2 regions of the Actinomyces sp. zg328 genome follow, and region 1 is predicted to be linked to the other one. Evidence: riboswitches for the same ligand, from Rfam matches in the RefSeq annotation. Region 1 holds a riboswitch; the other holds the start of a gene.
The links. A riboswitch is a leader RNA that binds a small molecule or an ion and turns the genes downstream of it on or off. The one in region 1 is predicted to bind S-adenosylmethionine.
Positions count from the first base shown of each region.

Region 2: another riboswitch for S-adenosylmethionine. It lies ahead of GVV75_RS03255 (methylenetetrahydrofolate reductase); the one in region 1 lies ahead of GVV75_RS09450 (methionine ABC transporter ATP-binding protein).

Region 1 covers NZ_VWPE01000028.1:1,136-16,934, reverse strand. Annotated here, with positions in the region: gene GVV75_RS09490 (fructosamine kinase family protein) at 1-515, shown strand, start outside; tRNA gene GVV75_RS09485 (tRNA-Ser) at 613-701, opposite strand; gene GVV75_RS10505 (DapH/DapD/GlmU-related protein) at 864-1,448, opposite strand; gene GVV75_RS09475 (nucleoside deaminase) at 1,587-2,018, opposite strand; gene betT (choline BCCT transporter BetT) at 2,313-4,487, shown strand; gene upp (uracil phosphoribosyltransferase) at 4,540-5,178, shown strand; gene GVV75_RS09460 (MetQ/NlpA family ABC transporter substrate-binding protein) at 5,426-6,274, opposite strand; gene GVV75_RS09455 (methionine ABC transporter permease) at 6,389-7,120, opposite strand; gene GVV75_RS09450 (methionine ABC transporter ATP-binding protein) at 7,117-8,196, opposite strand; SAM riboswitch class I at 8,201-8,291, opposite strand; gene GVV75_RS09445 (alpha/beta hydrolase) at 8,406-9,419, shown strand; gene GVV75_RS09440 (low molecular weight protein-tyrosine-phosphatase) at 9,540-10,199, opposite strand; gene GVV75_RS09435 (DUF885 domain-containing protein) at 10,226-11,977, shown strand; gene GVV75_RS09430 (amidohydrolase) at 12,331-13,686, opposite strand; gene GVV75_RS09425 (ribokinase) at 14,041-14,961, opposite strand; gene uriH (uridine-preferring nucleoside hydrolase UriH) at 15,154-15,799, shown strand, end outside.
Region 2 covers NZ_VWPE01000003.1:166,248-182,046, reverse strand. Annotated here, with positions in the region: gene hrpA (ATP-dependent RNA helicase HrpA) at 1-3,876, opposite strand, end outside; gene GVV75_RS03260 (alpha/beta hydrolase family protein) at 4,040-4,873, opposite strand; SAM riboswitch class I at 5,055-5,136, shown strand; gene GVV75_RS03255 (methylenetetrahydrofolate reductase) at 5,141-6,193, shown strand; gene metE (5-methyltetrahydropteroyltriglutamate--homocysteine S-methyltransferase) at 6,218-8,644, shown strand; gene GVV75_RS03245 (copper homeostasis protein CutC) at 8,676-9,611, opposite strand; gene GVV75_RS03240 (cation diffusion facilitator family transporter) at 9,735-10,667, opposite strand; gene GVV75_RS03235 (trimeric intracellular cation channel family protein) at 10,954-11,814, shown strand; gene GVV75_RS03230 (YtxH domain-containing protein) at 11,865-12,179, opposite strand; gene GVV75_RS03225 (App1 family protein) at 12,419-13,555, opposite strand; gene GVV75_RS03220 (glycosyltransferase 87 family protein) at 13,578-14,867, opposite strand; gene GVV75_RS03215 (MFS transporter) at 14,864-15,799, opposite strand, start outside.

The DNA of each region.
Region 1 (15,799 bases):
GCGCGCGGGTGCTGGAGAGGGTCTGTGCGCGGCTGGCCGACGGCGTCTTCGACTCCCCGCAGCCGGCGCTCGTCGAGGCGGCGGCGCGGGGGCGGGCGCGCGCGGTGTCCCGCACGCATGGGGACCTGTGGTGCGGCAACGTGCTGTGGGTGCCGGTCGGGGAGGCCGACTGGGCGCCGCCGGGCGCGGGAGGCGGGCCGCGGCTGACCGGGGCCGCGGCGCGGGCGGCAGTAGTGGGCTCGGGTTCGGGCGGAGGCCTGCCGGGCGACGTCGGCGTCCTCATCGACCCGATGGCGCAGGGCGCGCACGCGGAGACGGATCTGGCAGCGCTGGGGATGTTCGGGCAGTCGCATCTCACGCGGATCATCGGGGCCTACAACGAGGTCTCACCGCTGGCCGACGGGTGGCGCGAGCGGGTGGGACTGCACCGCCTGCACATGCTCATGATCCACGTGTTCCTATTCGGCGGCGGCTACGGGATGGAGGCGGTCAACCAGGCGCGCCAGTACGTGTGAGCCGCTGGCGCTGCCCTCCACGGCTGTCGGCCGGGCCCGCGATGCCGACGAGCCACGAGTGAGGGCCCCGATCACGCGGATCGGGGCCCTCACTCACTGGCGGTAGCGCTGGGATTCGAACCCAGGGTGGCTATGAACCACACAGACTTTCGAGATCTGCACCTTCGGCCGCTCGGACACGCTACCTCAGGCGTCGAGGGTACACGCCCGCGAGCGTTCAGCCCAATCGGCCGCCCCTGCGACCTCCCTCCCCCCCCTCGCCGAGACCGGTCGAAATCATGACCGAGACCGGTCCGCGGACCGGTCTCGGTCATGATTTCGACCGGTCTCGGTAGGCGGCGGGCGGCCTCAGGAGGCCGGGATCTCGCGCAGCACCACGGCGGGGACACCACCGACGACGACGCCCGCGGGCACATCCCGCGTGACGACGGCGCCCGCGGCGATGACCGCCCCGTCTCCCACGGTCACGCCCTTGGTGATGACGGCCTTGGCCCCGACCCAGACATCGTCTCCGAGCCGGATGGGGGCGGGGTAGGTGGTGGCGCGGTCGGCGACGACGAGGCCGTGATCGAGGGTCGCCATGACGACGTCGTGCCCGATGAAGCAGCGATCGCCGATCCAAATGCCGCCCTGATCCTGGAAGCGGCACCCGGAGTTGATAAACACGTCGTCGCCGAAGTGGGTGTTGACGCCGAAGTCAGTGGTGAAGGGCGGGAAGAGCCGCAGCGTCTCGGGCACCGGGCGGTGGGCGATCCGGGACAGCAGATCGCGGATCCCGTCGGGATCGTGGAAGGCGGAGTTGAGCTCGGCCGTGAGGCGCTGCGTCTCGACGGCGAAGGCGCCCTGGAAGGAGCCCTCGGGAGTGCCAGGGCGCACGGGCCTGCCGGCGTTGACGTGGTCCAGGAAGGCCTGGAGGGTCATCTCCTCGCTCATCGCGCTCTCCTTAGCCGCCGAACAACCGCCCCGCTGTTGTCCACCGGGGCGCGCACGCTGATGCTACACGCCCGCCTGTGGAGAACCGCCCGGTTTCGATGCTGTTTTCGACCGGTCTCGACGAGGGGGCGGGGAGGATCAGCGGCGGGGGGCAAAGAAGTCCTGGAGGAGAGCCGCGGAGGCCTCGGCGCGCAGCCCGGCGACGACCTCCACCCGGTGGTTCGCCCGGGGATCGCGCAGCACATCGCGGATCGAGCCGCAAGCCCCGGTGCGCGGCTCCCAGGCGGCCAGCACCACGCGGGCGAGCCTCGCCAACTGGATCGCGCCGGCGCACATGGTGCAGGGCTCCAAGGTCACCACCAGCGAGCAGCCGTCCAGGTGGGAATCGCCCAGGGCCCTCCCGGCGGCCCTCAGGGCCCGCATCTCGGCGTGGGCGGTCGGGTCGCACTCGGCCTGGCGGGCGTTGGCCGCCTCAGCGAGGACCTCGCCGCCGGCATCCAGGACGACGGCGCCCACGGGCACCTCCCCGGCCCGCGCCGCCCACTCCGCCAGGGCCAGCGCGCGGTCCATCGCGGCGCCATAGCGCTCCTCCAGGAGCGCGGGGCGCCGGTCGCCCGAAGCGGCCCCGGCGAGGGCGCGGGGCGCGGGCGAGGATCGATCGGTCACGCCCCAAGCGTCCCACACGCCGCCGGGCCCGCCGGCGCGAGATCGCCGCCGCGAGCGCCCGCGCCGCCCGCGCCCCCCATCACCGCCACTTCGGATCACCATCGTTCCGATCTATCATTCCCAGGAACCTCCCAGCCTCAAGGGGGTGAACATTCAGCGAGCACCCCGGCCCTTGGGCCAGGCGGAAGGAGACTACGGGTGAGCACTCAGGCAGAGGATGACGCTCGCGGCTCCCAGGCTCGCGAGCCCGAGCCGGCCACCGACAAGCGCCTCAACACCACTGTGTTCGCGGTCTCCGGCGGCGTCATCGGCGCCCTCGCCCTCGCGGCGATCCTCGTCCCGCGCACCATCCAGGGCATCTTCGGAACCGCCGTCGCCTGGGCGTCACGCTGGTTCGGCTCGTTCTACATCCTGGAGATGACGGCGGTCCTCGTGTTCGTCGTCGTCCTGGCGCTGTCGCGCTACGGCACCACGCGGCTGGGGCCCTCCAACTCCACCCCAGAGTTCTCAACGTTCTCCTGGGCGGCGATGCTCTTCGCGGCGGGCGTGGGCACGGGGATCATGTTCTTCGCCGTCGCCGAGCCCGTCTCCCAGTACCTCTCACCGCCCGCGGGGGCTCCCCAGACCGAGGAGGCCGCCCGCAACGCGATCGTCCTGACCCTCCTCCACTACGGGGTATCGGGCTGGGGACTGTACTCCCTGGTGGGGATGGCGCTGGCCTACTTCGCCTACCGGCGCCGCCAGCCGCTGGCGGTTCGCTCCACGCTGCGCCCGATCCTGGGCCACCGCACGGATGGGATCCTCGGCGACGTCATGGACGCGGCCGCGCTCATCGGCGGCGCGATCGGAATCGCGGCCTCCCTCGGCGTGGGGATCGTCCAGTTGAATGTCGCGCTGACGATCCTGTTCGGCATCCCGCAGGGCACAGCGGCCCAGATCGGGCTCGTGGCGCTGTCAGTCCTCATGGCGACGGCATCGGCGGTCTCGGGGGTGGACCGCGGAGTGCGCATGCTATCGAGCGTCAACGTTCTGCTGGCGATCGCCCTGGCGCTGTGGGTGCTCGTCACGGGGGACACGGCGTTCCTGCTCGACGCGCTGGTGGGCTCGATCGGCGACTACATCACCTCGTTCCCGGGCCTGACCCTGGAGACCTACGCCTGGAACCGCCCGACCCAGTGGCTCAACGGCTGGACGCTGTTCTTCTGGGCGTGGTGGATCACGTGGGCGGCCTTCGTGGGGATGTTCCTGGCGCGCATCTCCCGCGGCCGCACGATCCGCCAGTTCGTGCTCGGCTCGCTGGCCCTGCCGCTGACCTACGTCATCATGTGGGTGTCGATCTTCGGCAATCACGCCCTGTCCATCGTCAGGGGCGGGGACCGGGTTTTCGCCGAACTGACGGCCTCCACCCCGGAACAGGGCTTCTACGCGCTGCTCAAGTCCCTTCCAGGGGGCCCCGCCCTGGTGGCGCTCTCGCTGTTCATCGGGATCCTGTTCTACGTGACCTCGGCGGACTCGGGCGCCCTGGTGATGGCGAACCTGTCCACGCGCACGCGCACCGGGGATGAGGGCGATGCCCAGCCGTGGCTGCGGATCTTCTGGGCGATACTCGTGGGCGTACTGACGATCGCCATGCTGCTGGCGGGCGGCATCCCGATCCTCCAGCAGGCGACCATCGTGATGGCGCTGCCCTTCAGCGCCGTCCTGCTGCTGATCATGTACGGGCTGTGGAAGGCACTGCGCACGGAGGCGAGCCACCACGACGCCCGCTCGCACGTCTTCCGGAACCGGGCGCTGGGCCTGACGGGCACGGCCGCGGGCCTCAAGCGCGTCTCGTGGAGGGATCGGCTGTCGCACACCTTCGAGTCGGTCTCCCCCGCCCAGGCCCAGCGCGCCCTGGACACCAGGATCGTGCCGGCCCTGGAGGCGGTGGCCGCTGAGCTGCGCAAAGAGGAGCTGGGGGCCGAGGTGTACGTGGAGGGACCGGAGGCGCAAGACCCCGACGACGAGCGCAACTTCCTGGGCCGCGCCACCCTCCTGGTCACAGCCGGCCCCGAGGCCGGCGACGGCGAGAATGCCGCCGAGCTGGCCGTGGCCCCGACGGCCGAGGGCGCGGCGGAGGGCGGAGCGGTGGCGCCCACGGTCGAGCGCTCCAGCGGGCTCGACTCCTTCCGCTACGTGGTGCGGATGGTGCAGGCCCCGGTGGCGGCCTTCGGCGTCGTCGTCCATGAGGCGGACGACCTCACGGTGCGCCTGGAGGTGCGACCGCGCGGCGGTGGTCAGGGCTACGACGTCATGGATTGGACCGCGGACCAGGTGGCCCACGACGTGCTGGACCACTACGAGAGCTGGCTGGACTATCTGGGCAACGCCTGAACCGTGGCCCGGCGCGCCCACGCCGGCGCCCCGAGCGCCGTAGGCTGATCCCATGCATCTCATCGACGTCGACCACCCCCTCATCGATCACAAGTTGGCGGTCCTGCGGGACCGGACGACGAACTCGGCGGTGTTCCGCCAACTCGTGGACGAGCTCGTCACCCTGCTGGCCTATGAGGCGACGCGCCATGTGCGCACCGAACCGGTGGAGATCGCCACGCCGGTGGCGGTGGCGCAGTGCCATCGGATCGCGGCGCCGCGGCCGATCGTCGTGCCGATCCTTCGGGCGGGCCTGGGAATGCTGGAGGGCATGACACGCCTCCTGCCCACGGCCGAAGTGGGGTTCCTCGGGATGAAGCGCGATGAGCGGACCCTGGAGGTGGACACCTACGCCAACCGCCTGCCTGATGACCTCTCGGGGCGCCAGTGCTTCATCGTCGACCCGATGCTCGCCACCGGCCACACGCTCACGGACGCCACGAACTACCTGCTGGACCGGGGCGCGCGGGATGTGACGGCCCTGTGCCTGCTGGCGGCGCCGGAGGGCCTGACCTACCTGGAGGAGGCCATCGGGGACCGCGCGAACGTCACGGTGGTGACGGCCGCGGTGGACGACCACCTCAACGAACTGGGCTACATCGTGCCGGGCCTGGGTGACGCCGGGGACCGCCTCTACGGCATCGTCGACTGAGGCGCCGCGAAGAGTCGCGCTGCGAGGCGGGGCTCGTCGAAGCGGTGATGGCCAGCGCCGGCGCACGGCGCCCCGCCGATCAGCACGGCCCCGCGGCCCCACGGCCCGGCGGCTCCGCGGTCAGAAAGCCCCCGCCGCCTCCGCGGCGAACCGACTGGTCCGACCGCGCTCTCGCGCGGCCGGACCAGTCAATAGGGCCAGAGCCAGGCATTCACGGCCCGGTGAGGCCGAGGGCCTGGGAAGGCGATCAGAAGGCCGGGAGGACGGAGCCGTCAGCCCAGGTGCTCTCGATGTAGGACTTGAAATCCGCGGAGTTCATGATCTCGGCGAGCTTCTTGAGGGACTCGTTGTCCTTGTCCTCCGAGCGCACCACGAGTTGGTTCGCCGGGGCGGCCTCGACGGACTCGAGCCGCAGGGCGTCGACGGCGGGCTTGAGCCCGGCGTCGAGGGCGTAGTTCCCATTGAGGACCACGGCGGCGGCGTCCTGCATCGTGTTGGCCACCTGGGCGCCGTCGACCGTCGTGAACGTGAAGTTGTGCGGGTTGCTGGTCACGTCGGAGTCCGTGGGCAGCGCAGCGGCGGGGTCGAGGGTGATGAGCTTCGCGGCCTCGAGCAACTTCAGCCCGCGGGCGGTGTTGGCTGGGTCGTTGTTGAGGACGATCTGCCCGCCATCGGGGATCTCCTCCAGCGTGGTGGCCTTCTTGGAGTAGATGCCCATGGGCTCCACGTGGACGTCCGCGATGGCCACGAAGTCGTAGCCGTGCTCCTCGATCTGCTGCTTGAGGTAGTTGGGCGTCTGGAAGAAGTTGGCGGCGATGGAGCCGTCCTTGAGGCTGATGTTCGGCGTCGTGTAGTCGTTGATCTCCTTGATGTCCAGCTTGATACCGGTGCCGGACAGGAGGTTGTCCTTGATGTGGGTGAGCATCGTGACGTGGGGCTGGGGGGTGGCCCCGATGGAGATGACGACGGTGTCGCCGTCCTTCTTGATGCCCTTGGGCTGGCCGTCGGAGTCGGAGCCGCAGGCGGCCAGGGTGGCGGCGACGGCGGTGGCCAGGGCGCCGGTGGCGAAGGCGCGCCGGGATATCGCGGAGGGCAGAAGCGTGGTCATGGGGTTTCCTTTCGATGGTGGAGCCGTGGTGCTGGGGCGGATTCGATCGGGTTGCGGCGATGCGCGCCGCCGTCGATGGGCTCGGTGCCGGCTGGCGGGGCCTCAGCGGTGGTCCACCAGCCGGCTGAGCATGTCGCCGGCGAGCTGGATGATGCCGACGATGAGGACGATGAGGACGACGGTGACGATCATGACATCGGTCTGGTTGCGCTGGAACCCGTACTGCACGGCCAGGTCCCCCAGCCCGCCGCCACCCACGGCGCCCGCCATAGCCGAGTAGCCCAGCAGCGTGATGAGCGTGACCGTGGCCGACTGGATGAGGGTGGGCAGGGCCTCGCGCACGAGCACGCCCCAGGTGATCTGATTGCCGGAGGCGCCCATCATGAGGGCGGCCTCGACCTTCCCGGCCTCCACGTTGTTGACGGCGGTCTCCACCAGGCGCGCGTAGAAGGGGATGGCCCCCACGGTCAGGGGGACGCAGGCCGCCTGCCAGCCGAGCGAGGAGCCGACGATCATGCGGGTCAGCGGCAGGATCGCCACCATGAGGATGATGAAGGGCAGCGAGCGGCCGATGTTGACGACCTGGGAGAGGACCTCGTAGACGAAGCGGTTGGAGTGCTGGCCGCGCTTGCCTGTGGTCACCAGGGCCAGCCCCAGCAGGAGGCCGAGCAGCACCGCGAGCGCCCCGGAGATGAGAGTCATCTCGAAGGTCTCGATGGTGGCGGGCCAGAGCTTGTCCGTGATGGCGGGGTTGTCCAGCCATCTCTTGTCCCGCGCGCCCGCGGGCAGGACGATGAGGGGCTCCAGGTGGGCAGCGGCGTTCAGGGCGATCATGAGCGCACCTCCGCGGTGGCGCCGATGGCGGCCAGGGCGTCGACAACGCCGGGGGCCCTCTCGGCGGGGACGGTCAGGGCGAGGCGGCCGACCTGGGCCTGCCCCAGGGTCTCGAAGACTCCCCCGGCCACATCCGCGCCGTGCTCGGAGGCGATGGCGAGCAGGTGCGCGGCCGCCGGCTGGCCCGGGTGGGCGGTGAGCGCGACGTCGATGACGGCGTCGCCCTCGGCCAGCGAGCCATCCGGGATCGCGGGGACGGGCACGAGCTCGTGGGACAGGCGCGAGTCGACGTCGGAGACGACCTCCTCGATCGGCCCGGACTCCACGATGCGGCCGGCCTCCAGGAGGCTCACGGAGTCGCAGACCTGGCGGACGACGCTCATCTCGTGGGTGATGATGACGACGGTGACGCCGAGGCGATCGCGCACGTCCTTGATGAGGTCGAGGATCGAGCGGGTGGTCTCGGGGTCGAGGGCGCTGGTGGGCTCATCGCACAGGAGCACGGCGGGCTGATCCGCCAGCGCCCGGGCAATGCCGACGCGCTGCTTCTGGCCACCGGAGAGTTGGCTGGGGTAGGAGCCGCCGCGATCGGCGAGGCCCACGAGGTCGAGCATCTGGGCGACCGTCTCGTGGCGCTCCCCCTTGGCAACTCCGGCCAGGGCGAGCGGGTAAGCGATGTTCTGCGCGGTCGTGCGCGAGTCGAGCAGGTTGGCGTGCTGGAAGACCATGCCGATCCTGCGGCGGGCCTCGCGCAGCTCGCGGGGCCGCAGGGCGGTCATGTCCTGGCCGGCGACGCGCACCTCACCGCTCGTGACGGGCTCAAGGGCGGTCAGGCAGCGGATGAGCGTGGACTTGCCAGCCCCAGAGGTCCCCACGATCCCATGGATCGATCCCGCGGGCACATTCAGGGTGAGACCGTCGAGGGCGCGGACCCGCGTGCCGTCACGCAGGGTGTAGATCTTGACAACGTCGCGCAGGGAGATCATCGAGCCGTCCGCCGATCCCGCATCGGCGAGCGCGCCAGTGCCGACGGCGTCGGCCTTGACCGGCTCGGTACCCGGGTTTGGATCGCTCATGAGTCCTCCATCGGTCCTGGCGGAAGCACCCTCACCATCGCAGGGGGTTGCTGCAGCGTCATCGAGCCAGGTCTCTCAACTGCTCTGGATGGTCGGGAGAACGGTATAAAGCCGAGTCACGGGCGCGCAAGCCAGACGCCGATTCCGGGACCAAGGTCACGAAATGACGACGCGGCACGGGAAGGACCACCCGGATCTACGATGCCAGCATGACCACGATCATCCCGGACCTCCTGGGCGAGCCCTGGGTGGCGCGCCACATCCCCGTCACCCCCTCTGAAGCCGCGCCCGGGGCGGATCACGCGATCCTCGTCCACCAGCGCGATGCCGGCGCCGCCCGGCACGCGCGGGCGGTGCTGTACATCCACGGCCGCACCGACTACTTCTTCCAGACGCACCTGTCGGCCGCGCTCGATGCGGCGGGCTACGAGTTCTACGCCCTGGAGATGCGCGGCTGCGGGCGGGCGGGCGCCGATCTGCCCGAGGGCTCCTTCCCGCACGACACCACGGACCTGCTCGTCTACGACGAAGAGATCACCGAGGCGGTGCGGATCCTGCGCGAGGAGAAGGGGCACGACGCCGTCGTCCTCAACGCGCACTCCACGGGCGGGCTGTCCGCGGTGCTGTGGGCGGCGGACCACCCGGGACAGCTCGCGGCCGTCACGCTGAACTCCCCATGGCTGGATCTCAACGCCTCGGGCTTCATGCGCTCCTACGGCACCGCGGCGGTGGACCTCATGTCGCGGTGGATGCCGGGGCGGGTCATCACGAACCCGGCGGCGCCGCAGGCGGATGACGAGGACGCCTTCGAGGCCGACCCCTACGCCCGCTCCCTGCACGTCAAGTGGGGCGGGGAGTGGGACTGGGACCTCGCGCTCAAGCCCTCGCCCGGTTGGCCGGCGCGAGCGGGCTTCCTCACGAGCGTGCGCCGCCTGCAGCGGCGGGTGCGCCATGGCCTGGGGATCGAGGCGCCGGTGCTCCTGTGCTGCTCGACCGCGTCGGCGGCTCCCGGCGCCGGTCGCGAGGCCGTGCTGCGGGCGGACACGGTGCTCGATGTCACGCAGATGGTGGAGCGCGCGCCTTTCCTCGGTGAGGATGTCACCGTGCGGCAGATCCCCGGCGGGGTGCACGACCTGACGCTCTCCCCCGAGCCCGCCCGCGGCGAGTACCTGGCGACCCTCACCGGCTGGCTCAGCGCCCGCCTCCCCCAACCCTCTCACTGATCAATCCGCGCGAGACCGGTCGAAAACAGCGGCGAGACCGGTTCGCCGTCCACAGGCCCGCCTCCGCTCTTGCGGGACGAGGAGGGCCTGTGGACAACCGGCCGGTCTCGATCGTTATATCTACCGGTCTCGCATGAGGGTGGACAGGGCGGGGGTGAGTTCGTCGACGACGCGCTCGATCGTCGCCAGGGTGTCCTCGAAGTCCTCCATCCCGCCGTACCACGGGTCGGGCGCGTCGAGCCGAGACCGGGAGACCAGCCCCTCCGCGATCGCCGCCAGATCCGCCGCCCTCTCAGGGTCGAACTCGCGGAACATGAGGATACGCCGCCCCGCGCCCCGGACCCCCTCCGGCTCGTCAATGACCACGCCCGCCCGCTGCGCGCGGCGAACCAGCTCGCGCTCATGCGAGGCGGTCATCGCCAGGATGAGATCGGAGCCCGCGATCTCGGCATCCGTGATGCGGTGGGCCCGGTGCGAGGCGATGCGCGCCGCCACCGCGCCGTCGCGGCCTTCGCTGTAGCCGCTGCTGAGCAGGAGGCGCCTGGCCCGCGAATCCATCGGGTTGCCGCGCTCCTCGCTGGACACCCCGGAGGAGGCCACCTCCACGCGCCCGGCCAGGCCCGCCGCACCGAGCCGATCGAGGAGGACCATCTCCGCCATCGCGGAGCGGCATATGTTGCCCGTGCACACCATCATGACCCGGTAGGGGCCGCCGGGGTCGCGCGGGGCGGGCAGGACGTAAGGCTCGCCGGGGGCGGAGCCGATGGGATTCGAGATCATGACCCGATCGTGCCAGGCTCGCCCCCATGACTGATCCCCGCGCGCCCCACGGGACCCCCGCGCGCCCCACGTCCCCTCGCACGCCCACCGCGGTCGACGCGGTCGCCGAGCGCCATGTGGAGCGCCTGGCGGCGCTATCCCCCGAGTTCGCCCTCTACTCCGGCCTGCCCGGCCGGGGCGGCGCCCTGGACGACTACTCCCCCGCCGGCTTCTCGGCCCTGGCCGATCTGCGAGCCCAGACCCGGGCCGCGCTCGATGCCGCCACCCCCGTTGACGACGTCGACCGTGTGACGATCGCAGCCATGCGCGAGCGCTTCGGCGTCGAGGACGAGTCGCACGAGGCCGGCGAGGACCTGCGGGCGCTGAACAACATCGCCTCTCCGATCCAGACGATCCGCGACACCTTCGACAACCACCCCATGGCCACCACGGGCGACTGGGAGGACTTCGCCTCCGCCCTACGGGCGGTGCCCGGGGCGCTCGCCGGGCACCGCGAGTCGCTGCGGGTCGCGGCCGCGCGCGGGCTCGCCCCCGCCGCCCGGCAGGTGCGCGCCTGCATCAAGCAGGCCCAGGACCAGGCCGGGGAGGCGTCGTCGTCCTTCACGGCGCTGATCGAGGGGGCGAGCCTCGCCGACGGCGGCGCTCTGCCCGCCGCCCTCACCGCGGACCTGCGGGCGGCCGCGCGCGAGGCCCGCGCCGCCTACGCCGAGGCGGCCCGCTGGCTGGCCGCCGATGTCTTCCCGCTCGCCACCGGCGACGACGCCGTCGACCGTGAGCGCTACGAGAGATTCAGCCGGCAATTCCTGGGCGCGCGCATCGACCTGGACGGGACCTACGAGTGGGGCCGGGAGCGCCTGGCGGCCATCGACTCCGAACAGCGGGCCATCGCGGCCTCGCTCTACGGGCCGGGGACCACCGTGGCCGAGGCCCTGGAGCGGTTGGGCACCGACGCCTCGCGGCAGGTGCGCGGCACGGCGGCGCTGCGGGCGTGGATGCAGGAGATCTCGGACGCGGCGATCTCGGCGCTCGACGGCACCCAGTTCGACATCCCCGCTCCCCTGCGCTCCCTGGAGTGCCGGATCGCGCCGTCGTCCACCGGCGGCATCTACTACACCGCGCCGAGCGACGACTTCTCCCGCCCGGGCCGCATGTGGTGGTCCGTTCCGGCCGGGACGGAGGACTTCGCGACCTGGCAGGAGCGCACCACGGTGTTCCACGAGGGGGTGCCAGGGCATCACCTTCAGATCGGCATGCAAACCCTTCTGCGCGATGAGCTCAATTCCTGGCGGCGCCACGGCTGCTGGGTCAGCGGGCACGGCGAGGGCTGGGCCCTGTACGCCGAGCGGCTCATGGCGGACCTCGGCTTCCAGGAGGATCCGGCCGACCGCATGGGGATGCTGGATTCCCAGCGGCTGCGGGCGGCGCGAGTCGTGCTGGATATCGGCGTGCACCTGCGCAAGGAGCGGCCCGCCGAGCTCGCCGCCCTGCCGGGTGTGGGCGAGGGGCACTGGGACGCGGGCTCAGCATGGGCTTTCCTGCGGGCCAATGCCGCGATGGGCGAGTCTTTCCTGCGCTTCGAGCTGGACCGTTACCTGGGCTGGCCAGGGCAGGCTCCGTCATACGCCGTCGGTCAGCGCCTGTGGGAGGAGGCGCGGGACGCCTCGCTGGCGGCGGCGCGCGCGGCAGGGGCCGATGACTCCCTCAAGGCCTTCCACGCCAGGGCGCTGCGCCTAGGCAGCGTGGGCCTGGACGTCATGCGCGAGGCGCTGGCCGCCTGAGGCCGGTCGAGAGTCCGGGGGTTGACACGCTCAGACGGCCTGGATCATCGACTTTTCGCTGGAATCACGTTGAACTGAACTTCATGGAAAACCTCGTATGTGCATTCTGACGTCGAATGCACATACGAGACTCGGCATTGAGAGCACCACCCGCGCCATTCCAACGATTCATCTGGCGAGCCGCCTCGCGAGCGTGCCGAACGCTCCCATCGCGTGCGCACGGGCGCCTCCAGCCGGGCGGCGGGTCAGGCGCCCGTGGCCTCAGACGCATCGGTCGCTCGCGGGCCGCGCTCGCGGGCAAGGCCCGGGCGCGCCGCGGGTGGGTCCAGGCGCGGCCCGCGCCGACGCGCCCCTCACTCGTCCCAGAAGGAGGCGACGTCGACGGTCCCGCCGGTGGCCTCGAAGTCCGCCCTGGCGGCCTCGCGCACCTCGGCGTCATGGAGCCAGTCGAGGGCCACGGAGGCGAGCCCGTATGCGCCATCGAGGCAGGCGGCATCCCCGGTGGGCGAGCCTGCTGCCTCGGCCATCGCGGGGGTGTGGAGGGCGACGTCACCGCCCGTGGTGATCTTGATGAGCGGGTGAATGCCGGGCACGCGCTGCGAGACGTTGCCGAAGTCCGTGCCCGCGGCGATGGTCTCGGGCAGAACGCCGGCGGGCAGGGGCTCGCGCCCACGCTCGCGCTGGGCGCGCACCCAGGAGGCCAGGAGGGCGGCGTTGTCCCGCACGGGCATCTCATTGGGGTGGGGGTCCGGGGTGATCTCAACGCCGGTACCGGTCATGAGGGCAGCGCCGCGGAAGACGTCCTCCACCCGGGCCACGAGGTCGCGCAGGGTGGTCAGGTCCTTGGACCGGATGAAGGCGTTGAGCTCGGCGCGCTCGGGGATGATGTTGGCGGCGTCACCGCCATGGGTGACGACGGCGTGGATGCGGTCCATGGGCAGGATCTGCTGGCGCAGCAACCCGATCCCGGTCAACGCGAGGGTAGCGGCGTCAAGGGCGTTGCGGCCCATGAAGGGCTGGGAGGAGGCGTGCGCGGGGATACCGTGGTAGGTGACGCGCATGCGCCGCTGCCCGAGCCAGGTCTGGTGGGTGACGTCGGCGGCGTAGGAGTGGGTCTGGATGGCGGCGTCGATGCCGTTGAGCATGCCGGCCTGAGCGAGGGCCTCCTTGGCGGTGGAGCACTCCTCGGCGGGGGTGGTGGTCAGGACGACGGCGCCCGGCAGGCTCCCGGGGCGCTCGGCCTCAAGGGCGGCCAGGGCGAGGAAAGCCCCCACGGAGTTGGCGCACATGACGTTGTGCCCGCAGGCGTGGCCGATGCCCGGCAGCGCGTCGTACTCGGCGAGGATCGCGATGGTGCCGGGGTTGGAGGACGCGGTGCCGCCCACGGCGCCGGCCGCGCCGTCGGCGATGCCGGCGGGCGCGACGGGCCCGATGCTCGCGCGGAGGGCGGTCTCCATGCCGAAAACCCCCAGTTCGGGCTCGATTCCGTGGGCGCGCAGGAGGCCGGCGACGGCGGCCATCGCGTGGTGCTCCTCATGGCCGACCTCGGGATGGGCGTGCAGGTCATGGGACAGGGAGAGGAGCTCGGGGGCGAGGCGCGCGACGATGTCAGCCAGAACGGAGCGCAGCGCGGCGGGGGCGCCTGCGCCGTCGGCGAGGGCCGGGGCGGGGCCAGCCGCGAGGCGCCGCGCCTCAGTCTCGGCGGCCATGAGCTCCTGGATAGCGGCGCAGGGCCGGGTGGGCCGCGAGAGGTCGGGCAGGTCGGGGCGGGCGGTTCGACGGGGGTGAGAGGGGCGGTCAGTGGGGTCGGCGGGTCCTCGATCAGCGCTCATGGCCCCATCATGCGCCGCGCGCCGCCGCTTCTGAAGTGGAGGGCCCTAGTGGCGGCCGCTGCGGCCCTGCGCTCCAGGCGCCGTATCAGCCGCCCCCACGAAACGCGACGGGCACTGGTGTCGCATGGGGGACGACGGTGTCGGGAGGCGGTGCCCGGTCCCGCGGGGCTGGTGTGGGAGTGGCGCTTGAGAACCGCGACCGGTCTCGATCGTGATTTCGACCGGTCTCGCTCAGGAGGCGGGGGAGGCGGGGGAGACGGGGGCGATGGCCGCGTAGGAGGCGGCGGCGCCGGCGGCGAGGACCGCCGTCGAGCCGGCGCGCATGCCCTCGGCCACGGCCGAGGCGAAGCCGTGCCCCGCGGCGAGGGCGGCGGCGAGTACGCCGACGCTCGCGTCCCCGGCGCCCGTCGTGTCCACCACGGGCCCCAGATCAATGGCCGGCACATGCCCGCTGCCCTCGGCGCAGGCCCACACCGCCCCGGCGGCGCCGAGCGTGACGAGCACGTCCTCGATCCCCCGCTCACGCAGGGCGGCCGCCGCCGTGATCGCCTCCTCCGGAGTGCTGGGCGCGGGCGAGCCCAGCACGAGCCCGCACTCGGTCTCATTGACCACGAGCACGTCGACACTGGCCAGGGCGTCCGGCGCGATCGGGTAGACGGGCGCGAGGTTGAGGACCACGCGGGCACCGGCCCGGTGGGCCCATTCGATGATCTCCTCATTGGTCGCCGCCGGGATCTCCCCCTGGAGGACGATGACGTCATCGGCGCCCGCATCGATCGCCTCTGCGGCCTGAGCGCCGGTGACGCGGGCGTTGGCGCCGGCGTCGAGGATGATCGTGTTCTCCCCGGCGGCGCTGACGGTGATGAACGCGATGCCGGTGGTGATCTCCTCATCGGTGCGCAGCGCGCTCACGTCCACGCCGTGGCTGCGCAGATCCTCGCGCAGGGTGATGCCCGCGGCATCCCCGCCGACGCGGCCGACGAGCAGGGCCTCGGCGCCCCCGTGCGCGGCGGCCGCGGCCTGGTTGGCGCCTTTGCCGCCGAGCCGGTAGCTCGTGGACGTCCCCGCCAGGGTCTCCCCCGGCGCGGGGAAGCGCTCGACGGTGACGGTGATGTCCTGGTTGATCGACCCGACGACGATGACGCGCCCCATGGCATGCAGCTCCTTCGCTTGGGCGGACGGACTATCAGGGTACCGCCCATTCCCCTGCCATCCCCACCTTTTCTGATGGTCGATGGCCTAGTATGGGCGATTGTTGATCAGGGGGCGCCGGCATGCTCGCCGCATGTCCGGCGAGCGACCGGCGAGTTCCCCCTGGCAGTCACGCTGACAAAGGAGTCGAATGTGACCACCACGATGATCCTCGACTGCGACCCGGGGCATGATGACGCCATCGCGATCCTCCTCGCCCTGGGAAGCCCCAATGTCGATCTGATCGGCATCACGACGATCGGCGGCAACCACAGCCTGGACAAGGTCACCTATAACGCCCGCGCCGTCTGCGAGCTCGCGGGCCGCCCGGAGGTGCCCATCCACGCCGGCTGCCGGCGCCCCCTCATCCGCCAGCCCATCGACGCCGCCTACATCCACGGCGAGACCGGTCTCGACGGCGTCGACCTGCCCGAGCCGTCCCGGCCGCTCGCCGCCCAGCACGCTGTCGACTGGCTCATCGAGACGATCATGGGCCGTGAGCCCGGGACGATCACGATCGTCCCCACGGGTCCGCTGACGAATATCGCGATGGCGGCCCGCCTGGAGCCGCGCATCGTCGCGCGGGTCAAGGAGATCGTCCTGATGGGCGGCGCCTACGGGGTCGGCAACGCGACGCCGGTGGCCGAGTTCAACATCCTGTGCGACCCCGAGGCCGCCCAGATCGTGTTCAGCGAGTCTTGGCCCGTGACCATGATCGGGCTGGACGTCACCCATCGGGCGCTGTGCACTCCCGAGGTCCAGGCGGCCCTGTGCGGGGCGAACCCGCGCCTGGCCGATG
Region 2 (15,799 bases), on a different contig from region 1:
GGACAGGATCGTCAGATCCGCGGTGGGGGCCGTGGGCTTGCCGGGGGTCACGCCCCCGCCGGCCCCGCCGGGGCGCAGCCGGGCCGCGCCACCACTGGCCACCAGGGCCGGGTAGCCCCGCACGACGAGCCCGGCCGTGCCGGTGGACTCCACCGTGATGGGTATCGTGGAGGAATCCGGGCCGATGAGTCCGGCCAGGCCGCTCGGCCACTCCTCCAGGCCCGCCCGCTCGGCCAGCCCCGCGCTCATGCCGGCGGACCCGGCGCCGCCCGCCTTCGGGCCAACCGGGCCCGCCGCACCCGTGGGATCGGCGCCGGCCCTGTGACCGCGTTGGCCGAGCCGCCCGGGGGCCTGCCGGCCCCGCCCCGCCTTCCCCGCTCCGGGGCCTCGTGATCCGCCGCCCCCGCCGGAGCGGGCCCGCGCCTCCTCCATCGCCTGGGCGAGCGCCCCGCGCACCGCCGAGCGCACGGCCTCCTCGGTGCGCCCCGACAACCGCCTCCGCAGCGCCACGAGATCCTTGCCGCGCCCCAGGACCTTCCCTCGCGAGTCAAGCGCCACGAAGGCGATCGACAGGTGATCGGGCAGGCGCTCAGCGGCCTCGGCCCAGTCGTCGTCGCTGATCTCCACCCCGCGCAGACGCCCCACCACCTGAGCGAAGGCCTCCTCGAAGGGAGTGTCCGGGCAGGAGGCCCCCGGCGGCGTCGGGTATTCCTCCCGCAGGACCGCCCACGCCTGCGCGCCCACATCCGGGGCGGGGACGAGTTGGCGGCGCACCCGCTTGGGGAGCGCTCGGATCGTGGCCACCACGAGCTCGGGGCGCATCCCCGGCACGAGCCAGTCGAAGCCGGTCGGCTCCAGGCGCCCCAGCACCTCGATCGGCACCCGCACGGTGACGCCGTCATCATGGCGCCCCGGCTCGAAGACGTACTCCAGGCCCAGGGTCAGGTCCCCCTGCGTCCAGGTGTCCGGGTAGCCCGTGGCGTCGTCATCGCCGGGGAGCAGCAACTCTCGCGTGAAGTCCAGCAGGTCCGGGTGGCGGCCCCGCTCCCGCTTCCACCAGGCGTCGAAGTCGGCGGCGCCATGGACCTCCTCGGGCAGGCGGTCGTCGTAGAAGTCGAACAGCGCCTCGTCACCGGCCAGCAGGCCGTGCACGCGGCGCCGCCGCTCCACATCCTCCAGCTCCTCGCGCAGCTCCCGGTTGCGCTCCACGAAGCCGTGCCGGGCGTGCCAGCCGCCCTCGACGAGCCCGGAGCGGATGAACATCTCCCGGGCCACCTGCCGCGCCGACTCCGTGCCCACCGACGCCAGCGTGGAGGGGCGGTCCGCCACGAGCGTCATCCCGTAGAGCATCACCCTCTCGTGGACCATCGCGGCCCCGTGGCGAGTGGACCAGTAGGGCTCGCCGTAGACGCGGCGCAGCAGGCCCGCCCGCTCGGCCGCCTCCTCGATCCACCGCTCATCGATCCTCGCCACGGTGCGCGCGAAGAGCCGGGAGGTCTCCACCAACTCCGCCGTCATCACCCAGTCGTAGGTCTTGCGGCGCAGCCCCGAGCCGGGCCAGATCGTGAAGCGCGTGCCCCTCGCCCCGGCGTACTCGCGGCGCCGCTCATCCCAGTTGCCCACATTGGACAGCAGTCCCACCAGCAGGGAGCGGTGGATGGCGTCGGCGTCGGGGGTGTCGGCGCTGCGGCCGAGCGCCACGACGGCGGCCGCCACATCCCCGTGGGCGATCTGGGCGGCGTGCGAGCCGGGCTCCAGGGCCTCCCCGGCGGCGCGGATGGCGCGCGCAGTCGGCAACTCGACGGGGGAGGCGCTGAGCCCCAACTGCCGCGACATCTGCCGCAGTTGGGCGTGGACGTCCTGCCACTCGCGGATCCGCAGGTAGTGCAGGAACTCGGCGCGGCACATGCGCCGGAACGCCGAGCCGGACAACTCCCGGGACTGCGTGCGCAGGTAGCGCCACAGGTTGAGGTAGGTCAGGAAATCGCTCGTGGGGTCGGCAAAGCGGCGGTGCAGGGCGTCGGAAGCCTCCTGCTTGTCCGCCGGGCGCTCGCGGACATCCTGGATGGATAGGGCGGCGACGATGACGAGCACCTCCCCGGCGCAGCCGAGCTCGCCGGCCTCCAGGAGCATCCGCCCCAGGCGCGGGTCGATCGGCAGGCGCGCCAGGCGGCGCCCGACGGCGGTCAGTCGCGGCCCGGCGGCGCTGGTGGCGCCGTCGGGGTGGATCGCGCCGATCTCGGCGAGCAAGGCGATGCCGTCGCGCACGGCCCGGCGGTCCGGGGCGTCGATGAAGGGGAAGTCCCCCACCGCGCCCAGCCCCAGGGCCGCCATCTGCAGGATGACGCTGGCCAGCGAGGTGCGCAGGATCTCCGGCTCGGTGTACTGGGGGCGGGAGTTGAAATCGGCCTCGGAGTAGAGGCGGATGGCGACGCCGTCGGCCAGGCGCCCGCAGCGCCCCGAGCGCTGGTTGGCGCTGGCCTGGCTGATCGGCTCGATGGGCAGGCGTTGGACCTTCGTGCGGTTGGAGTAGCGCGAGATGCGGGCCAGGCCCGGGTCGATGACGTAGCGGATGCCGGGCACCGTCAGCGAGGTCTCGGCGACATTCGTGGCCAGGACGATCCGGCGCGTTGAATGCGGCTCGAAGACGCGGTGCTGCTCGGCGGCGCTCAGGCGCGAGTACAGGGGCACCACTTCGACCCCTCCGGGCAGCCGTGAGCGCCCGTCGACGGCGAGGCGCGGTCCGAGGTGATCAGCCAGGGCCGATTCGGTGTCCCGGATGTCCCGCTCGCCCGCGAGGAAGACGAGGATGTCCCCGGGGCCGGTGGCCAGGAGCTCGTCGACGGCGTCGAGGATGCCGGTGACCTGGTCGCGGTCCTCCCGGGGGGTGGGCCCCGGCCGCTTGGCGCGCCCGGCCCGGGGGGCGCGGTCGGCGCCATCGGGCTCGTCCGCGCCGTCATCGGGCTCGTCCGCGCCGTCATCGGGCTCGTCCGCGCTCAGGGGCCGGTAGCGGATCTCGACGGGGTAGGTGCGGCCCGTGACCTCGATGACCGGGGCGGGCACGCGCGCGGCGGGGGCGGCGCCATCGGGCTCGGCGCCGTCGGGGCGCGGGGTCTTGGTGCCGAAGTGCTCGGCGAAGCGCGCAGAGTCGATGGTGGCCGAGGTGATGATGACCTTGAGGTCCGGGCGGCTCGGCAGGAGCCGGGCGAGGTAGCCCAGGATGAAGTCGATGTTGAGGCTGCGCTCATGGGCCTCGTCCACGATGATCGTGTCGTAGCGGTTGAGCATGGGGTCGGACTGGATCTCCGCCAGGAGGATGCCGTCGGTCATGAGCTTGATGAGGGTGCGCGCCCCGACCTCCTCGGTGAAGCGCACCTGGTAGCCGACGATCCCCTCGGAGGAGACGCGGGTGCCTAGTTCGTCCGCGATGCGCTCGGCCACGGAGCGGGCGGCGATGCGACGGGGCTGGGTGTGGCCGATCATCCCGGTGATGCCGCGGCCGAGCTCCAGGCAGATCTTGGGGATCTGCGTGGTCTTGCCGCTCCCGGTCTCCCCGGCCACGATGACCACCTGGTTGCGCTGGATCGCCTCGGCGATCTCAGCGCGGCGGGCGGTGACGGGCAGTTCATCGGGGTAGACGATCTCCGGGACGGAGGCCGCGCGCTCGGAGAGCTGATCCGCGGTGAAACCCGGCCGGGGGCGCCTGCCCTGGCGACTCCCGCTGGGCCGGCGGACATGCCCGTCCCGCTGCTGGGCGGGGCGGCGCCCCCGACGGCCCCCGTCCTCTCGCCGTCCTCCCGAGTCGCGGCGATCGCGGCGCCCCTGCTGGCGCCCGTGGCCCTCACCGGCGTCGCCGGCAGCACTGGTGGTATCCATAGGCCGCCCATTGTCCCCCATGCGGCGGGCAGGGGCGGACGGTCGGGAAGATCCCCTCGCCACCCGCCTCGTCGGGCAGGGCGGTGGCGCGCGCCCGGCGCCTCCCCGCCGGGGCGCCGGAGGAGCCCGTGGCGTGGGCGCCGGGGGGAGGCGCTGTGAGGGGCTAGCGCAGGCGCAGGGCCATCCAGTCCACCGCGGCGCGAGCGAGCTCGGCATCGGCCTCCTCGCCCGAGGAGTGGATCTGAAGCATGCGCGAGCCGTCGGGCAAGAGGGGGAAGCCCTTGGCGGCCTCGTCGGCGGCGTCGGAGGACTCCTCGACCCGCGCGCCGTGCACCATGAGGATCGGCCAGGGCAGGCCCTCCATGACGTCGTCGGGGCGCTGCATCGACACGTCCGCCAGGGTCTCCTTGGTCAGGACATCCCAGGCGCGGTCATTGGGGTTGTCATCCGGCAGGCGGGTCATGCCGTGCTTGTCGAGCTCGTCGAGCTGGCTGGGGGAGAAGACCTCCTCCCACAGGATCGACTGCGGGCCGACGATCGCGCCAACGGCCACCGCCGTGCGCACCTGCTCCGGCCTGGCGACGAGCGCCGCCGTGGCCCCCAGGCCATGCCCGTGGATCCCCTGGCGCGCGTAGCCCAGTTGGGCGAGCCACCCGCACAGCGCCTGGAGATCGGCGACCTCACCGGCCAGGGTGATGACGTCGTCGTCGGAGGCGCCCAGGCCCGAGAAATCGAACTGGAGCGTCGCCAGGCCAGCCTCCCTGTACGCGGCGGCCATCCGGTCGAGGCTGTGCCCGGGCCCGTGGCGGTCGGCGAGGAAGTCATGGGCGAGGATGACGATGGCCTCGGGGCGCCCGGGGATCGCGCCACCGGTGCCCACCACCCGCTGCCCATCGTCGGGATCGAGGTCGGGGACCCCGGCGGGCAGCACGAGTTCAACCGCGAGGCCGATGCCCCTGGCGGTATCGATGCGCGCCTCGATGCGCTGATCAGACATGGGCACCAAGGTAAGGCAGTGCCGTCGCCCCGACCATCCCCCCACAGGGGGAGATCCGCCGATTGCGCTCGAAGCGTGACTGCCGACGCGGCACGGCCCTCACAGATTCCCGCAACATGACGCCGCGTCTCAGAAAACGGACCCGGGGGCCGGTCCCCGCTGGGCTCTGGCAGGATGCGAATACCCATCCAGAGCGATTGAGAGACCTGGCTCAACGACGTCGCAGCAACCCCTGAGGGTGCTTCCGCCAGGACCGATGGAGAAGACATGTCGACCACCCCAGACGATTCGGCCCCCGCCCCGCACGGGGCGCCCACGCTCTCCCTCGAGCTCTTCCCGCCCCGCGCCGGCGCCGCTTCCTCTCAGACCTGGAGCGCCCTGGACCGGCTGCTGGCCACCGCCCCGGACTTCGTCTCCGTCACCTACCGGCCGACCTTCGTGCTGGGAGCCCGTCCCGCCGATCCCGCCGTGCGGGTCATCCGCGAGCACAACCCCGCCGAGGACGTCGTCACCCACGTGCTGGCGCGCTCCCGCACCCCGCTCATGGCGCACCTGACCTGTATCGGCTACCGCAAGCGCGACGTCGTGGAGATCGTCCGCCTCTTCCTGGCCCTGGGCGTGCGCCGCTTCCTGGCCCTGCGCGGCGATCCTCCCCGCGGGCACGACGCCGACGAACTGCCCGGCGAGCTCGCCCACGCCGAGGACCTCGTGCGCGTCATCCGGGAGGTCGAGGCCGAGTACTTCGACGACGGCGAGCGCCACCTCACGATCGCCGTCGCCGCCTACCCGGCGGTGCTCGACCACGGGCGCGGCGTTGAGGTCCTCGCCGCCAAGCAGGCCGCCGGCGCGGACCTGGCCATCACCCAGGTCTTCTATGATCCCGAGGACTACCTCTCGCTCGCCCGCGCCGCCACCTACTGCGGCGTCTCCATGCCCCTGCTTCCCGGCATCCTGCCGATGACCGACCTCGCCCGGCTCTCCCGCCTGGCCGCCCTGACCGGCGTGCCCATCCCCGCGGGGCTCGCCGCCAGCCTCAAGCCCGCCCGGGGGGCCCAGGCCGTCACGCGAGGGATCGACGCCACCCTCAGGCTGGCCACCGAGGTCCTCGACGGTGGCGCCCCCGGCATCCACCTCTACACCTTCAACCGCACCCGCCCCGCCCTCGACGTCGTCAGCCAGCTGCGGCTGGGCGGCATCCTCGGCGGCGAGCGCGCCTCGGCCGCCATGCAGCGCGACGTGCTCCGCGCCTACCTCAACGCCACGCCCGGCGGTGATCGTCGAATGCCCGAGCCGGCTCACGCCGGTCCTGCGCGCCCCTGAACCTCGATGACGAAAGCGACGACCATGACTACCCCGACTACCCCGACTAGCCCGACCACGCCAGCCGCCACAACCGCGCCCGCCCCCTCCACCCCCCTGCCCGCCGCCACCATCCTCGGCTACCCGCGCATCGGCCCCGACCGCGAGCTCAAGCGCGCCGTCGAGTCCTACTGGAAGGGCGCCACCAGCGCCGATGAGCTGCGCGCCGCCGCCGCGGGGCTGCGCCGCGCCACCCGTGAGCGCCTGCGCGGCCTGGGGCTGTCAGGGCCGGCCGCCGTCCCCGCCGACTTCGCCTACTACGACCAGGTCCTCCAGGTCACGAGCGCCCTGGGCGCCGTGCCCGCCCGCTTCGCCCACCTGCGCGGCGGCGCCGGGCAAGGGCACCCCGGCCTGGGCCTTGAGGGTCATTTCACGGTGGCGCGCGGCCAGGGAGACCTCGCGGCGCAGGAGATGACGAAGTGGATGGACTCGAACTACCACTACCTCGTCCCCGAGATCGACGAGTCCACCGTCTTCGACTACGCCCCCGGATTCGGCGCCATTGACCCCACGGACGGGCCCGCCGCTCAGGTCCTGGAGGCCCTCGCCGCGGGCGAGCCGGATCCGCGGCCGGTCATCGTCGGCCCGGTCACCTACCTGCTCGCCTCCAAGCCCGCCGACGGCGCGGCCCCCGGATTCCGGCCGATCGACCGCCTGGACGACCTCCTGGGCGCCTACGGCCACCTCCTGGCCGACCTGTGGGCCGCCGGGGCGCAGTGGGTCCAGATCGACGAGCCCGCCCTCGTCGCCGACACCTGGGGCGTGCCCCGCGAGGAGGTCCTGGCCGCCGTCCACCGGGCTTACGCCTGGATCGCCGCCATCGTCGAGCGTCCGCGGGTCCTCGTCACCGGCGCCTACGGCTCGCTCGGCGACGCCCTGCCCGTGCTGGGGGCCACCGGGATCGAGGCCGTGGGCCTGGACCTCGTGGCCGGGGCGCTGCCGCGGGACGAGGACCTGGCGGCTCTGGGCGGCAAGAGCGTCGTCGCCGGGGTGGTCTCCGGCCGCAACATCTGGCGAACGGACCTTGAGGCCGCGCTGACCACCCTTGAGCGCCTGCGTGACGCCCTGCCCCAGGGCGCGCCCCTGACCGTGGCCACCTCCACATCCCTGCAGCACGTCCCGCATGACGTCGAGCGCGAGGCCCGCCTCGACCCGGCCATCCGCTCCTGGCTGGCTTTCGCCGACCAGAAGGTGGGGGAGGTCCTCACCCTCGCGCGGGGCCTGGCCGAGGGCCGGGACGCCATCGCCGACGAGCTCGCCCGTGACGCGAGCCTGCGTGCCCAGCGGGCCGCCCACCCCGGGGTGCGGCGCGCCGAGGTGCGCGACGCCGTCAGCGCCATCACCCCCGCCGACCGGGCGCGCCCGCCCTACGCCGAGCGCAAGCCGCTTCAGGACGCCCGCCTGGGCCTGCCGCTCCTGCCCACCACGACCATCGGCTCCTTCCCCCAGACCCCGGAGATCCGCGCCGCCCGCGCCGCCCACCGCGGGGGAGAGCTCGACGCCGCCGGCTACGGGGCCCAGATGAGGGCCGAAATCGAGCGCGTGGTGCGCCTCCAGGAGGAGATCGGCCTGGACGTGCTCGTCCACGGCGAGGCCGAGCGCAATGACATGGTCCAGTACTTCGCCGAGCTGCTCGACGGCTTCGCCACCACCGAGCACGGCTGGGTCCAGTCCTACGGCTCGCGCTGCACCCGGCCCTCGATCCTGTGGGGCGACGTCGCCCGGCCGGCGCCGATGACGGTCGCCTGGTCCTCCTACGCCCAGTCGCTCACCGACAGGCCTCTCAAGGGCATGCTCACCGGACCCGTGACGATCATGGCCTGGTCCTTCGTCCGCGACGACCTGCCGCGCGCTGAGGTGGCCGACCAGCTGGGGCTGGCCCTACGCGCCGAGGTGGCCGACCTGGAGGCCGCGGGCATCGGCGTCATCCAGGTCGATGAGCCGGCCATCCGCGAGACCCTGCCGCTGCGCCGCGCCGATCAGCCCGCCTACCTGGAGTGGTCCGTCGGCTCCTTCCGCCTGGCCACCGGCGGGGCGGCCAGCGCCACCCAGATCCACACCCACCTGTGCTACTCGGAGTTCGACGTGGTCATCGACGCCGTCGACCACTTGGACGCCGACGTCACCTCCATTGAGGCCTCCCGCTCCAGGATGGACATCCTCCCGGCGGTCGCCGAGCACGGCTTCGCCCGCCAGCTCGGCCCGGGCGTGTGGGACATCCACTCCCCGCGCGTGCCCAGCACCGAGGAGTGCGCCGAACTCGTCGGCCGCGCCGTCGACGCCCTGGGCGCCGGGAGCGTCTGGGTCAACCCCGACTGCGGACTCAAGACCCGCGGTTACGCGGAGACCACGACCTCGTTGCGGAACCTCGTGGACGCCGCGGCGCGCGTGCGGGGCGGCCTGGAGGGCTGAGCGCCGGGCCGGTGAGAGCCGGCCGGGCCCCTCAGCCCTCTGAGCGGCCCGGCCGGCCCGGGACCGGAAGGGCGCGCGCCACCTTGACGATCTCGCGCACCTGCTCCTCGTCGGTGTTCTGGGGCAGGTGCGGGGGCAGGCCCGGGAAGGAGCAGCGCAGGTGGATCTCCCCGGCGCCCGTGGCCTCGATGACCTCGGCGACGTTGTCGCTGCGCACCATGCCGGTGGCGATGACCGTCGGCCCCTCCTCGGCCACCATCGCGGCGATCATCCGCGCCCCGTCGAGGGCGGTGTCCGCCGCGCCACTGGTGAGCACGTAGTCGACGCCGAGTTGGCCCAGGTCGCGGTAGGCCTCCAGGGGGTCGCGGCTGGCGTCGATGGCCCGGTGGAAGGTCAGGGTGGCGCCGTCGGCGAGGTCCTTGAGGAGGCGGATGAGGCCGCGGTCGACGGTGCCGTCGTCCGTCAGGCCGCCGACGACGATCCCCAGGTCCACGGCCGGGGGCAGCGGCTGGGCCGGGTTGGAGGTGGGCACGGGCCGGGTGTACTCGCTCATCTCCCGCGCCAGGGCGGCGATCCTGCGCACGTCCGCGATCATCGCGCGCCTGCCGTCGCCGTCGTAGACGAAGCTGCCTCCCCGGGGGCGAATCATGACGCGCAGGCCGAAGGGGGCGCCGTCCTTCGAGGAGGCCCAGTGCGCGCCGATGCGCTGGCGCTTGGCCTCGACCTCCTCGGCTGCGGCCAGGATGGCGGCCTCGACAGCGCCGATCGAGGGCGTGGTGCCTCCAACGGTGACGTTGTCGCATAACTCGGCGCGATCCGCCCCCGCGCGGACCGCGCGCCGCACGCCCGCCACGTTCTCCAGGCAGATCTCGACCCCGATGTGGTCGAGGTCGCGCCAGGGGGCGGTGTGTGGCGCGGTGTGATGGCGCAGGGACGGAGCGGTCACGGATAGAACTGCTGGGTTCATGGCACGAGTGTGGCACGCGGCGCTCCATCTCGCGATCCCATGCTGCGCCGGAGCGTGTCTGGCTTCGCGCCTCGCCGGTGCGATCCCCGGCGGCGAGGACCCCGGTCCCGGGCGCGCGGGCGGTCAGACGTCGTCGAGGTCCTCGTAACTCTTCGGATCGCCGATCGGCTCGAGGTGGGCGGAGACCCGCAGGCCCGGATCCGCGCGGACCAGGTCATCGATAAGGTCCTCGGCGAAGTCGTGCCCCTGCTTGACCGTCCAGGCGTCGGGCACGAGCACGTGGAGATCCATGAAACGGCGATTTCCTGCCTCGCGGATGCGCATGGCGTGGAAGTCGATGCGGCCGGGTTCGCGGCGGGTGCCCAGCACTTCCTCCACCCGGGCGATCGCCTCGGCGGCGGGGGCGGCGTCCATGAGCCCGCCCACCGACTCGTTGATGAGCTTGAAGCCCGTCCACATGATGTTGAGGCCCGCCCCCAGGGCCACGAGGGCGTCGAGCACCGGCGAGCCGGTGAGCGCCACGATCCCCACGCCGATGAGCACGGCCGCGGAGGTGATGACATCGGTGGCCAGGTGCTTGGCGTCGGCGATGAGCGCGGCCGAGCGCTCGGCGCGCCCCGCTCGATGCAGGACCCAGGCGACCCCGCCGTTGATGACCGAGGCGATCACGGAGACCCCCAGGCCCAGCCCCAGCCTCTCGGGCATGACCGGGCGGATGATCCGCTCGGCCGCCGTGACGATGATGAGGGCCGCCGCGACGAAGATCATGACGCCCTCGACCACCGCGGAAAAGTACTCCGCCTTGGAGTGGCCGAACTGGTGGTCCTCGTCGGCCGGGCGGATCGAGACCTTGAGCACCCACAGGGCCACCACCGCCGCCACCAGGTTGACGAGCGACTCCGCCGCGTCCGAGAGGAGCCCGGCCGATCCGGTCACCCATGCCGCCCAGGACTTCAGGGCGATGGTGGCCAGGGCCGCCCCGATGGACAGCCACGCGTACGTGGACAGGTCCTGGGGCGGGGCGTAGCGCGAGCCCGTGGCCGAGCGCCGCGGCACTGGCGGCACTGGCGGCACTGGCGGCGCTGGCGGCGAGGGCCGGGAGGGCTGCGGGGGCGGGGAGGGCTGTGACGGCACGCGCCCGATCCTCCCCCCTGGCCGGTCGTGCCCGCCAGCGGCGGTTTCGGTGAGCCTGATGCTGTGGGCGGCCCTGCTGGGCGCGAGGCCTCGCGGGCGCGCCCCGGCTCGGCCCCCGCCGCCTACCCCGGGCGGGATGGCGCTGGCCCGGTGAGTCCCCGCCCCGTGCGGGCCCTCACCGCCGCGCATCCTCTATCGTGTGGCCGTGCTGTCAGTGGTCTGCCTCCCCATCGCGCTTCATCCCGTGCAGATCACGGCGCTCGGCGCCCTGCCCGTCACCTTCCGCGCCATCGACCTGTCCGGTGTGCTGCTCAACGGGATCCTGGGGGCGCTCATCGCCCGCCGCAAGAACTTCGACCTCGTGGGCTTCGTGGTCCTGGCGATCCTCACGGCGACCGCCGGCGGCATCCTGCGCGACGTTATGATCCAGAACGGCCCGCCCTTCGCCCTGACGGACCCCTACTACCTCTACGCCGCCTGCGCCGGCGCGATGATCGCCTGGCTCGTCCCCTTCACCTCCCGCCCGGCTCGCCGCTTCCTCGTGGTGGCCGACGCCGTCGTCCTGGGGGTGTGGGCGGCCACGGGCGCCACCAAGGCCCTGGCGAACGGGCTGGGCGTGATGCCGGCGCTGCTCCTGGGCTGCCTGACGGCGGTGGGCGGCTCCATGATCCGCGACGTGTCCGTGGGTGAGACGCCGGCGGTCTTCGGCGGCAACAAGCTCTACGCGATCCCGGCGCTCCTGGCGGCGCTCACCGATGTGGTGATGGTGCGCGTAGGCTTCCACGAGAGCTGGGGCATTCTCGTGGCCACGCTCGTGGGGGCGGGCATGTGCCTGCTCGCCTACTGGCGCTCTTGGCAGTTGCCCGTGGTGGGGGACCGCGAGATGCGGCGGCGCGCCCGGGGGGAGAGGCCCCTGAAGTGGGCGCTTCCGAGCGGCCCCGCGATCGGATGGCGCCGCGGGCTCATGGGTCTGCGCGTCAGGGGAGATGGCGCCCGGCGGGCGAGCGCGGGCGGCGGGTCCTCCCGGGGACGGCGCGACCGCGAGCCCCTCGCCCCCGAGGACCTCTAAGGGCCGGGGCTCTCACCGGGGCCGCGTGGGGAAGTGGGCGCCGCGCGGCGCTACTTGATGGGGCGGATTGTGGCGTCGTCGACGGCGACCGCGGCCGGCTCCGAGCCCTTCGCCGGGGCCGGGGAGGCGGGGGCGCCGAAAAGGCGCTCCTTGACGGCGTCGGCGACCTTGTCGGTGACGGCCTCGCCCTGCTGGCGCACGGCCTGCGCGACTCTCGCCTGGGCGGCGTCGACCCGGGTGCGGACGAAGGGCTGCTCGGCGACGCCCCGGGCGGTCGCCTTGATGCGCTCGTACTGGGCGCGGCCCGCCCGGGTGCCCAGGACGTACCCGGCGCCGAGGCCGAGGACGAAGGGGAGCTTGCTCATGCGTGCCTCCTAGAAGTGCGCGGCGGGCGCGTCATGCCCGGACCGCGGCGCCCAGCCTAGCGGTCCGCCGGCGCCGGGGCGAGGCGCGCCAGCCCCGCCCTCTCGCGCGGTCGGATCGGGTGGGCGCGCGCTCCTCCTGCCCTGTGCCGCTCGGCGGTGGTGATCCGTGCTCCGGGTCCGGCGCGGCGCCAGGGATGCGACATCTGGCTGAGCGGTCCGGCCGTCGGCTCGGGATCGCCTCATCCTCCGGCTGTCCCGCCACCGATCGCAGTGGGCAGGCGGGAGGCCAGCTCGAAGCCATTGGTCCCCGTGACCACCGGGACATCCGCCTCCGCGAGCGTCTGGGCCGCCGGCCCGATGCCCATGGGATGAGCGGTGATGCCCCCGGCGAGTACCTGCTCGGTGGCGCTGAGCCGGCGAATCGCCACCGCGGCCACGCGATCCGCGTGCTCACGGGCCACCTCGCCGTAGATGAGGGGGTCGTGCTGGCCGTCGTCGCCCACGAGCAGCCAGCGCACCTGGGGAAGATCGATCATGAGGCGGCGCAGCTCGGTGCGCTTGTGCTCGATGCCGCTGCGAAACCACCCGGTGTTCGTCGGTCCCCAGTCGGTCATGAGTGCGGGCCCCTCGGGGAAGCCATGGCGGGCGAAGAAGGCGCGCAACGTCGGCATGACGTTCCACGCGCCCGTGGACACGTAGAACACCGGCGCCCCCTGATGGGCCTGCTGGACGCGCCGGTACAGCCGGGCCATCCCGGGCACCGGCTCGCGCGCCGAGGAGTACTTGACCAGTTGGTTCCACGCGGCCACGAGGATGCGCGGCACGTGCGAGATCATCGCCGTGTCATCGATGTCGGAGATGATCCCCAGGGTCGGCTCCGGGCCCACCACGAGCACTCGCGCGCTGGACCGTCCCGCGCCGGCGGCGTCGATCACCGCGTCATGCCATCCCGGGCCCAGTCCGTGCCCGCGCACGACGACGTCGATGTACCCCTCGCGATCCGCCCGTGTGCGGATCCGGGCGCCGCCCACCGTGATCGTCACCGGGAGGAAGGGCACCGGCGCGTCGATGAACAGGCGCCAGCCCCGCTGCGCGTCCGCCAGGGAGATGCGGGCGTTGTCGATCACCTCCGCCGCCGAGGCCGGGCGCCTCTCCGGCAGGGAGCGGAATAACGGGCCCTCGGTGGGGGCGTCCACGGGCCGCAGCACCATCCGAGCCAGCACGCGTGCCATATCGGCGCCGTCGGGCTGGTCTGCGCTGGTTCCGTAGCCGTCATAGGCGACCACGCGTGGGCGCCAGCCGCGGCGCTTGAGCACGGGGATGACGTCGCGGTGGAACTGGTCCTCCACGGCGCGGGCGATATCGAAGAGCGGCATCTCGCTGATTTTACGGGCGCCGCTACCCCGGCGCGCCTTCGCCCTCCGGCGCGCCGGCGCCCGGGTCGCGCGCGCCGCGCGGGGCGCAGACCCACAGCGCGGCCCCGGCGGCGAGCGCCCACAGCGTGTAGGAGGAGCCCAATGGCCCCGCCCACCACGGCCAGTCCTGCTCCACGTGATTCTGCTCGGGGAACCACCAGTGCATGGCCAGGGCGAAGACGAGTCCGCCGGACGCCGTCGCCGTCATGAGGGCGGGCGAGCGCCAGCGCCAGGAGGCGACGCCGAGTCCCATGAGCAGCGGCAGGCACCACACCCAGTGGTGCGACCAGCTGATGGGGGAGATGAGCAGCCCGCAGGTCATCACCACGTCGGTCTGGAGCAGCAGGATCAGGCCGTCCGAGGCGGAGGCGCCCCGTCCCAGGGCCCTGGCCAGGAGCACGGCGCCGATCATCACCAGGAGCGCGAGCCCCGCCCACGCAGGACCCCACATCCCCTCCGGCAGGGCCCGGGCCACGAGCCCGCGCAGGCTCTGATTGCCCGAGTAGTCGGGGAGCCCCGCGCGCGAGGGGTCGAGCATGGCCTGGCCGAAGAATCGCATCGACTCCTGGGGCGAGGCCACCCACGCCGCCGCCGTCAGCCCGGCGGCCGTGACGGCCATCGTCGCCGCCGCCCGCCACTCGCGGCGCACGACGAAGACGAGGATCGCGATCGCCGGGGTGAGCTTGATGACCGCGGCCACGGCGCTGCCCACCCCGCGCCAGCGCGAACTGACGGGCACCACGAGCAGGTCGAGCGCGACGAGCATCATGAGGATCGCGTTGATCTGCCCGTACTCCATGGTCTTGTCCAGCGGCTCGGCCACCAGGCAGCCCGCCACCGCGAGCCACACCCCGCCGGTGCGGGCCGCCCTCCCGCGCGCTCCCAGGCAGCGCAGGCCCGCCCAGCCGGTGAGGGCCGCCGCCCAGGGCGTCAGTGCTGTGAGCAGGATCTGTGCGGCGCGATCGGTGATGAGCAGCAGAGGGGTGAAGGCCCATGCGGCGAAGGGCGGGTAGGTGAAGGGCCACAACTGCCGCCCGGGGTCGGCGTACCAGTCGTAGAGGGAGCCGCCGGCATGCCACTGCGCCACGGCGTGGTAGTAGATCCATGCGTCGAGCTTGAACGAGGGCACCAGGTCGTTCCACAGTTGGTGGACGGGGATGAGCAGCAGGCCCACGCAGCCCAGGATGAGGAGGGCGGGTGAGCCGAGGGCGGTCTCCAGCGCGCGCTCGCGCGCGGCTCCTCGCGCCTGGGCCCCGTCAGAGGCTGATGTCATGCCGGGTTCTCCAAATCGGTTCTCGCCTTGGCTGATCGCAGTGTCGGCAGCCCGACGATGGTAGCGAGGACCCCCATCCAGGCGAAGCCCGCCACGAGGAGATACCCGCCATGGGAGCCGGTGCGATCGATCGCCTGGCCCGCCACGAGGGAGCCCAGGGAGACCCCCATGTTGAGCGCGGTGCCGATCCAGGCCAGGCCCTCGGTCAACTGCGAGGGGGCCACCGTCACCTGGACGATGTTGTTGCCGATCGTCACCGTGGGGGCGATCGCCATTCCGGTGAGCGCCATGACGACGGCGATCGACACCAGGCCCGGCATCAGCGGCAGGGCCGAGCACCCGACGGCCAGCCCGGTGACGCCTGCCAGGAGCTGCTTCCACAGCGGCCACCCCCAGGCGCGCGCCCCGAAGGCGAGCGCCGCGCTGAGAGAGCCGACCGACCAGGCGGCGAGCACGACGCCGGCCGCGGAGGGGTGCCCGAGTTCCTTGGCCACGGCGACGGCGGCGACGTCGTTCGCCCCGAACAGCCCGCCGGTGAGCATGAACACGGTGATCACCGCGAGGACCGCCCCGTGCCGGAGCACCGGGGTCCGGGGAGCGCCCGCGCCCGACGGGGCGCCGTCGCCCTCGCGGTCCTTGCCCCGCCCGCGCCGGGGGCGGGGATGTGCCGGGGGTTCCGTGGCCCTCTGGGACAGCAGCCAGGCCCCACCGCCGGTCTGCAGCAGAGCGCAGGCGATGACGCCCGAGGCGGTGGGCAGCGCCGGCGCGGTGCTCAGGGCGGTGGCCAGCGGCGGGCCGATGACGAAGGCGACCTCATCGAGTGCCGCCTCGAGGGAGAAGGCCGTGTGGAGGTCCTGCGGGGTGGACAGCACGACGGTCCACCGCGAGCGGGCCAGTGAACCCATCGACCCGGTGAAGGCGCCCGCCACCGC